Regions from separate parts of the Duganella sp. Root198D2 genome, predicted to be linked through region 2. Evidence: riboswitches for the same ligand, from Rfam matches in the RefSeq annotation. Region 2 holds a riboswitch; the other holds the start of a gene.
The links. Region 2 has a riboswitch for cobalamin ahead of ASE26_RS09135 (TonB-dependent receptor). Riboswitches for the same ligand answer to the same signal wherever they lie in the genome.
Positions count from the first base shown of each region.

Region 1: it holds a riboswitch for cobalamin, as region 2 does, so the genes downstream of both, ASE26_RS13940 (energy-coupling factor ABC transporter permease) here and ASE26_RS09135 (TonB-dependent receptor) in region 2, are expected to answer to the same signal.

Region 1 covers NZ_LMIC01000012.1:308,258-312,741, reverse strand. Annotated here, with positions in the region: gene cbiQ (cobalt ECF transporter T component CbiQ) at 1-493, opposite strand, end outside; gene ASE26_RS13945 (energy-coupling factor ABC transporter substrate-binding protein) at 483-836, opposite strand; gene ASE26_RS13940 (energy-coupling factor ABC transporter permease) at 833-1,513, opposite strand; cobalamin riboswitch at 1,638-1,845, opposite strand; gene ASE26_RS13935 (DUF1800 family protein) at 2,016-3,668, shown strand; gene ASE26_RS13930 (DUF1501 domain-containing protein) at 3,679-4,484, shown strand, end outside.
Region 2 covers NZ_LMIC01000007.1:34,420-38,903, reverse strand. Annotated here, with positions in the region: gene ASE26_RS09135 (TonB-dependent receptor) at 138-2,063, opposite strand; cobalamin riboswitch at 2,134-2,338, opposite strand; gene ASE26_RS09130 (M1 family metallopeptidase) at 2,386-4,484, shown strand, end outside.

The DNA.
Region 1 (4,484 bases), on a different contig from region 2:
CTTGCGCAGTACTGGCTTCGTCCCATGCCTGGCGCAGGACGAACAGCATGCGGTAGCACACTGCCATCAGGTCCAGCAGCAGCTCCGGTACGCGCAGGCGGCGCAGCAATGACAGCAGGTGTGGCAGCGGCGTCGTCAACACCAGGCCGAGCACCGCTGCCATCGTGGCGAATGAACGCAGCGCGATGTGCGCGACAGTTGGCAGCAGTTCCGGCGCCCATCGCCAGCCACCGCCGCCGGCCGGCGTGACCAGCATCGTCAGGCAGGACAGCAACACGAATCCGAGCGGCGCTGCCGCTACGGCAAAATAGCTGCGCATTGGTACGCGCGCCCCGGCCAGCGTAGCGAGCATCGACAGCAGCGCGACCACGCCCAGCGTGCCCGGGCTGCGAGCAAGCCACGCGGCTGCGATTCCCGCCAGCGCAAATACGCCCTTGGCAGCCGGGGAAACACCCCGCCAGCGGCAGGCATAGGCAGTGGCGTCAATCCGCATGGGTACCCTGTCCCGGTTCTGGCGCCGGCCGCACGCGCTTTTGCTCCCGCTCGCGTGCCATCGACATCCCGAGCCAGAAGCCGATCACGCCGGCGCCGGCCGCAGCCTGTAGCGCGAAGAGCAGCGACGCGATCTCGCCGCTAGGCGGCTCGAACAGCGGCACGAACCACGGCTTGTAGTTCGGTGCTATGGTGACGATTGCCTGCTGCGCGCGCGCATCAGCGCCACCGAATGCTGCTGGTGGCTCAGTGCCCGGCTCCGCAGGCGGCACGACAGCAAACCACAGCGGCAGAACGGTCAGCAGGACGATGGCGACCCAGGTCAAAGCAGTGCGTGCCTTCATGCAGCTTTCCCTTTCACCAGCGCCATCACCGGCAGCATGCGTAATTCATGCGCATTGAAGCGTGCCATCGCATTCACCACCAGCACGCTCAGCAAGCCCTCGCTGATGGCGATTGGCAGCTGCGTCAGCGCGAAAATACCGGCAAATTTAGCGAAGGATGCGCCAATGCCGCCGATCGGGTCAGGGAAGGCCCAGGCCAATTGCGCAGAGGTGGTCAGATAGGTCGCCAGGTCGCCGATGAAGGCCGCCATGAAAACCGCCACGCTGCGCGACAGGCCCAGTGCTGCCACTAAGCGAAACACGCCATAGGAAACGAAGGGACCGACGATTGCCATGGAAAACACATTGGCGCCAAGCGTGGTCACGCCGCCGTGCGCCAGCAGCAAGGCCTGGAACAGCAGCACGACGAAGCCGACCGGCACCATCGCCGCGGGACCAAACAGCAGCGCGCCCAGCCCGACCCCGGTAGGATGCGAACAGCTTCCGGTCACCGAGGGCAGCTTCAATGCCGACAGCAGGAAGGCAAAGGCCGCCGCAACGCCCAGCAGCATGCGCTGCCCGGGATGCGCATGCAAGCCGCGCGCCATGCTGCGCAGGCCCCAGGCCAGGAAAGGAATGGATACGGCTGCCCAGCCCAGCGCGTGCGCAGGCGGCAGGAAACCTTCCATGATGTGCATTCGAGTCCTCCCGTCGAATGGTCAATGGGAGCACCATCAGGGGAGAGTAAGAGGACGGTCGACAGGGGCCGGGCGGACAAGGCGCAGGAAGCCGGTCGACAGCGGCTTCCCTTCACCCCGGAGAATAGTGCTGGTTGTATCGGGCCGGTATTCTGGCTCGCCTTCATCCTTCCCCGGGCCTTCCCGCGCAATGCGCAGTGGCGTATTTCCGAAGTCGTCAGGCTTACAGCAGCGGGGGCTGCACCGGAATGGCCGCACTTGGCAGCGTCACCGGTTTCCCGTTTAACGCGCAACCCGAGCAGGAAGCGCGCACCCAATTGCCGAATAGTACATTAAAGAACTCAGGCGTGGCAAACGCTGCGGGATCAAACTTTCATTAAAAAAGTCACGCATGACTATCGTGCGCAGGGTTGAATTAAACAGACAATCGCCGCGCACAATAGGTTTAGCCCAGCAATTTCTGGCTATACTGCACCCTCAAGGAAATTTCCGAGGGGCAACAATGGACGACACAATCGAATATAAAGAGGGCTTGCCAAAGCTCCCCGCGACGCTGGCTGCGGCAACCCTGCTGACTGCCTGCGGTGGCGGCGGCAGCGCAAGCGACGGCAGTGGCGGCGGCGGCACCACTTCCCCTGTGCCACCTACCGCAGTCGAATCGATTGGCAATCCCCAGGCTGCACGCTTCCTCGCGCAGGCGTCAATGGGTGCAACCCGTGAACAAATGACGCGGCTGCAGGCCGTCGGCTACAGCAAGTGGCTGGACGAGCAAATGGCGATGCCGGCTTCGCAATCGCGCTGGGACTGGCTGATGGCGAAAGGCTTCAACGCCATCGACAACAAGAACAACCAGGCCGGCATCGATGCCGCGCTCTGGGTCAAGCTGCTCACCTCGCCCGATACCCTGCGCCAGCGCGTCACGCTGGCCCTGTCCGAAATTGTCGTCGCTTCGCTGGACGGCTTTACCGGTTCCTGGCGCGCTTTCACCGGCGCCGCCTACATGGATATCCTGGAAGCCAACGCTTTCGGCAACTACCGCACCCTGCTGCAGCAGGTCACCCTGTCGAGCTCGATGGGCGAGTACCTGACCTATCGCGGCAATGCCAAGGCCAATCCGAAAACCGGCTCCATGCCGGATGAGAATTACGCGCGCGAGATCCTGCAGCTGTTCACCATCGGCCTGCTGAAACTCAACCCGGACGGCACGGCGACCGAGCAGGAAACCTATACCCAAGCCGACATTTCCGGCCTGGCCCGTGTGTTCACCGGATGGGACTTGGACCTGGCCGGCGGCACCAGCGATACGCCGGACTTCCGCAAGCGCCCGATGGTCCAGACCGGAACCAAGTACGAACCCGGCGAGAAGACCTTCCTCGGCACCACGATCGCCAGCGGCGTCGACGCCGCAACGGCCCTGAACAAGGCGCTCGACACGATTTTCGCGCACCCGAACGTGGCGCCCTTCGTCTCGAAGCAACTGATCCAGCGCCTGGTCACCAGCAACCCTGCGCCGGCCTATGTGGCGCGCGTGGCAGCCGTCTTCGAAAACAATGGCGCCGGCATCAAAGGCGACCTGAAAGCGGTGGTCAAGGCGATCCTGCTGGACCAGGAAGCACGCTCCGCATCCAACCTGGGCTCCGCCAGCTTTGGCAAGGTGCGCGAACCTGTGCTGCGCTTCACCGCCTGGGCGCGCGCCTACAACGTCACCTCGCCAAGCGATGCCTGGGCTATCGGCAACACCAGCGAGCCCTCGTCCCGCCTGGGCCAAAGCCCGCTACGCTCGCCGAGCGTGTTCAACTTCTTCCGTCCCGGCTACGTGCCGCCGGCGCTGGGCGTGGTCGCACCGGAATTCCAGATCGTGAACGAAACGAGTGTGGTCGGCTACGCCAACTACATGCAAACCGCCATCAGCAAAGGCATTGGCGACGTCAAGGCCGACTATGCGACCCTGCTGCCGCTGGCCGACAACGTACCGGCCCTGGTCGACGAGATCAACCTGTTGCTGGCCGCCGGCCAGTTGAGTACCGATACCGTCACCCTGATCCGCAACGCTGTCGCCAGCATGGCGACCGGCACCGACGCCGCGCGCGCCAACCGCGTGTACGCGGCGCTCACGCTGGTAATGGCATCCCCTGAATTCATCGTGCAGAAATAAAGGCCACACCATGACTAATCAAGCTTCGCGCCGCGCCTTCCTCAAGCGCGCATCGGCACTCGGCGTGGCAGGCGTGGCGGCGCCTTGGGCAATCAACCTGATGTCGATCGCCGAGGCGGCGGCAGCCACTGCCGGCGACTACAAGGCGCTGGTTTGCGTCTTCCTGTACGGCGGCAATGACTACGCAAATACTGTAGTCCCCTACGACAGCACCAGCTACGCCCTGTACCAGCAACTGCGCCCGACCATCGCCTATGCGCGCGACGCACTGACGGCGACCGCATTGGCGCCATCGGTACCGGTGCTGGATTCGACCGGCGCCGCCCGCGAGTTTGCTCTCGCTCCTGCGCTGGCGCCGCTGGTCCCGATCTTCAACGCGGGCGCCCTGGGCGTCATGCTGAACGTCGGCCCGCTGATCCAGCCGACCACGAAAGCGCAATACCAGGCCAGGTCCGTGCCGCTGCCACCCAAGCTGTTCTCGCACAACGACCAGCAATCGATCTGGCAATCGTCCGCTCCGGAAGGATCGCGTTCGGGTTGGGGCGGTCGCCTGGGCGACCTGTTCGAGGCGGGCAATGGCAATGCCACCTTCACCTGCGTCAACGTGTCCGGCAACGCGGTCTATATGGCGGGCAAGACCGCGGTGCAGTACCAGGTATCGGCCAACGGCTCAATGCAGTTCAACGGCTTGAAGTCGCCGCTGTTCGGCTCCTCTACCGCCACCGAAGCCCTGCGCACCTTGATTACCCAGCCGCGCACCCACGCGCTGGAAAACGAATACAACCGCGTTGCACGCCGTTCGGTGGACGCCAACGC
Region 2 (4,484 bases):
CGAGAACGCTTGCCGCGCGGTTCGACGCGCATGGCCGCGTTGCAAATGCTCGCAATAGCTCGCTATTGCTGCGCTTTGCGCCTTGCCCTGCACGCCGCCCGCACGTCCTTCGCTCCCGATTCTCCCGTTTCAGGCCACTAGAAGTCGTAGCGCGCCGAAACTTTCAGTTGGCGGCCACTGTTCGGGTAGATGCCGCCGCGGCAGCTGAACGCCTGGCTGTAGTGGTCTTTGTCGAACAGGTTCAGCGCGCTCAGCGCCAGCTCCCATTGGCCGAACTTGCGCGCGTAGCGGCCATCGACCACGGTGTAGGCCGGCATGCGGGCATCGCAGCTGTTATCAAAGTCGCTACCGTAACGCTGCTTGCCTACGCGCTGCACGCCGATGTCGGCGCTCTGGCCGTCCGCCGGCAGCCATGCCAGGCGCACGGTCAGGATGTTCTTCGGCACCAGCGCCAGCTCGCGCCCGGCGTTAGGGCCGGAGCGGAATTCGGCTTCCACTTGCTGGAAGTGGCCCTGCACTTGCCATTCCGGCGCGAGGCGGTAGCTGCCATCGAGCTCGAAGCCCTTGCGCTGGGTCGGCGCCAGGTTGGTGTTGACGAAGATGGTCGGGTCGAAATAGATCTCGTTGTCCAGCTTATGGCGGAAGACGCGCGCGTCGAGCTTGGCATCGCCAGCCGCGTAGCCCAGGCCGATCTCGGCGTCGTGCGACACCTGGGTTTCCAGCGGTTTGCCTGGAACCGGGGTGAAGGCATTGTCGTCGACGTTGGCGACGCGGTAGCTCTGGCCAACTTTGGCCCAGGCGGTCAGGCCTGGCGCGGCCAGCATGCTGCCCTGCGCTTCCCAGGCGTTATGCGCCTGTTTCTGGCTGTAGTTGGCGCCGAATGGAACCGAATCGGCGGAATCCTTGTCGAACAGTTCGCGGCGCACGCCGGCGGCCAGGCGGAATTGCTGCGGGCCGGAGAACTTCATTTCGTCGCGCAGGTAGAAAGCCTTGCTGCGCTGTTCGACGTCGGCGGCCGAGAAGAAAGCATGGGTCACGCGGTTCCAGCGGCTGAAGTCGAAGCCTGCCACCAGCTCGTTCAGCAGGCCGTCGAACTGGCCCAGGTGGCGCACGCGCGGCGAGAACTGGGTCTGCTTGCTGTCGTAGGCCGATTTGAAGCCGCTGTAAACGCCTTCCGATTCTTTCTTGCGGTGCGACAGTTCGGCCGCCAGGTCGAAGGCGCCGACCTTGTGCTCCCAGGCGGCGGTGTAACGGTCGCTATCGAGCTTGCCGAAATCATTCGGGGTCAGGGTCTGGCGCGGTTCGAGCAGGAACTGGCCCTCGCTCAGGCCACCGGCAAAGCGCTGGTCCTGGCGCGCGATATCGGCGCGCAGCGAGAAGCGGCCAACGCCGGTGTTGAACTGCACTCCGCCGTTGATGCGCGACTGCTTGAAATCATTGTTGTCGCGGTAGTTGTCGGTGCGCTGGTGGCCGGCCGACAGGTCGAATGCGTAAGAGTCGAAGCCCTGTGCCAGGCTGGCGCGCACTTCGCTGCTGTTGAACTGGCCCGCTTCGGTAAATACGTTACCGCTGCGCTCACCGGCTTGCGGGCGCTTGGTGGTGATGCGGATCACGCCGCCGGTCGCGCCTTCGCCGTACAGCACGCTGGCGCCGCCGCGCATGATGTCGATGCTTTGCACGCGGTCGATCGGGATGGTGGACAGGGTCGCTGCCAGCTGCTCGTTCTCGTTCAGGCGCACGCCGTCCAGCACGATCACGACGTTCTGGTCGCTGAAGGTGCCGAAGCCGCGCAGGTCGAGGCCGAAGTCAGGGCTGCCGGTCAGGCTTTGGCGGCCATACACGCCGCCGATCTTGCGGATCGCCTGGTTGACGTCCGATACGCCGGCGCGGCGGATATCGGCTGCGCTAATGGTGGTGGCGCCGATCGGCAACAGCGATGGGTCGCTGGCGAAGCGGGAACCGGAAATGACAACGGTGTCGGTTTGGGATTGAGCCTGGGCCGGTGCGGCGAAGCATACGGCAACAGCTACGGCAAGCGCGCAGCGCGAGGAGATGATGGTCATGACTGTTTGAATGAGTATTTTCCGCCTGCCTCCCCGCAGTCGGAATCCACAGAAGTCGAGCCCTGTACGGGTGCGCTTCCACCTCCCTGGCCGGTATCCGGGCTGGCAAGACTGACCGTTCCACCTTCCTGCGTGTTCATTGATGCAGTGGTTGTTTGGCGCGGCCTGCCGTCATGACGACGGCGCTTGCGTACCGTTGCGGGGGCAGCACATTGCGTTTCCCGTTTAACTGCCCCCACGAACAGGGGGCGGGCACCAAGGCGGCCACATTATACGCTGCTTAGGCTATAGTGACGCGTTGCCAAATTGTTACGGGAGATCCATGCGTACTTTCATCGCGCTCGCCGCCGTCGCCCTGCTGGCCGGCGCCGCAGCACCGCAAGCCGAGATACCGACTGCGCCGCGCAATGCCGCCGCGGTTTCCGTGCCCAGCGCGCCCAATGCCTGGGGTGGCATGCGCACCGGGCAGGAAGCCACGCTGTCGGAGCGCGTGGTGGATTACAAGATCGAGGCCAGCCTCGACCCGGTCAAGCATACGGTCGAAGGCAGGCAGCGCCTGACCTGGCGCAACCGCAGCAGCGAACCGGTGCGCAGCGTCTACCTGCACCTGTACCTGAACGCCTTCCAGAATCCGGGCAGCACCTATTTCACCGAGCAGCGCAAGAGCGGCAACAGCTTCCGCTCCGGCGTCGATACCAAGGACGGCGAATGGGGCTATATCGACTTGCGCAGCGTGCAGCAGAACGGCGCCAGCGTGCCGTGGAAATTCGTGCAGCCCGATGGCGGCCCCGTTACCGACCGCACCGTGGTGCGCATGGACCTGCCGCAAGCAGTCGCGCCGGGCGCCAGCACCACGCTCGATATCGGCTTCTTCGACCAGTTGCCGCGCGTGGTATCGCGCACCGGCTACTTCGGCACTTTCCACCTGGTCGGGCAGTGGTTCCCCAAGATCGCCGTGCTGGAATTGCCCGGTGAACGCGGTGCCACGGCGCCGCGCTGGAACGCCCACGAATTCCACGCCGAATCCGAGTTCTACGCCGACTTCGGCAACTACGACGTCAAGCTGACCGTACCCAAAGGCTATACCGTGGGCGCTACCGGCGAACTGCAAGGCCAGCCTGTCGAAAAAGAAGGCAAGCTGACCCACCACTTCGTGCAAGGCGACGTGCACGATTTCGCCTGGACCGCCGACAGCCGCAGCGCCAAGCCGCTGACCGACACCTGGATTGGCGCCGGCAGCCCGCCGGTGAAGATCACCGTGCTGTTTCCGCCGGAATATGCATCGAACGCAGCGCCCGCGCTGAAAGCCACCAGGGATTCGCTCGATTACTTCTCGAAGACGCTCGGCCCCTACCCTTACAGGACGGTGACCGTGGTGATCCCGCCGTACAACGCGCGCGAAGCGGCCGGCATGGAATACCCGACCTTCTTCACCGCCGATGCTTACAAGGACGTCACCCCGGGCACGCTCAGCGCCTTCGAACTGGATTTCGTCACCATCCACGAATTCGGCCATGGCTACTTCTACGGCATCCTCGCCAGCAACGAGTTCGAAGAGCCGATGCTGGACGAGGGGTTGAACCAGTACTGGAACACGCGCATGCTGTCCGACCTGCGCCGCACGGTCGATGCCACCACGCCCCTGCTCGGCAAGCTCGGTTTTGCGCCGCGCTTCAACGTCTGGGACGTAGAGCGCGCCATGACCCCGCGCGAAGAACCGTCCGACCCGCTGGGCGCCAGCGCCTTCCATCGCCTGCAGGGCGTCGGCCCGGTGTATTCCCGCACTGCGACCACCATGCACGATCTCGAAGCGCAACTGGGCAGGGACGTCATCGAGCGCGCTTTCAAGGAATACTACCGCCGCTGGAAATTCCGCCATCCGAGCCTGGCCGATTTCCGCGAGGTCTTGAGCGAAGTAAGCGGCAACCGCAGGCTGGTGGAGCAGGTATTTGCGCAGCAGGTGTACAGCGTGAACCGGGTTGACGACCGCATCTCCAAATTCACCAGCGCTGAAGTGCTGCCGCTGCCAGGAGTGCATGTCGAGAACGGCAAGCACGTCGAATTGACAGAGGAGGAAGTTGAGAAACGGATCGGCAAGCAGCGCAAGGGTTGGAAGGAGCAATACCCGGATGCCAAGGAAAACCAGGGCCCCTATCCCTACCACACGATCGTGACGGTACGCCGCCGCGGCGCCGACGTACTGCAAACCCTGGTCGTCACGTTCGCCGACGGCACCACGGAAATCGTGCTGTGGGACGGCGCAGAGCGCTGGCGAACCTTCGAATGGACCAGGCCGTCCAAGGCCGTGTCGGCGGAACTCGACCCGGGCCGCCAGCACTACCTCGACGCCAACAAGCTCGATGACAGCCGCACGCTCAAGTCCGATGGCCGCGCCGCGCGCCGCTGGAGCTTCGACTTCGC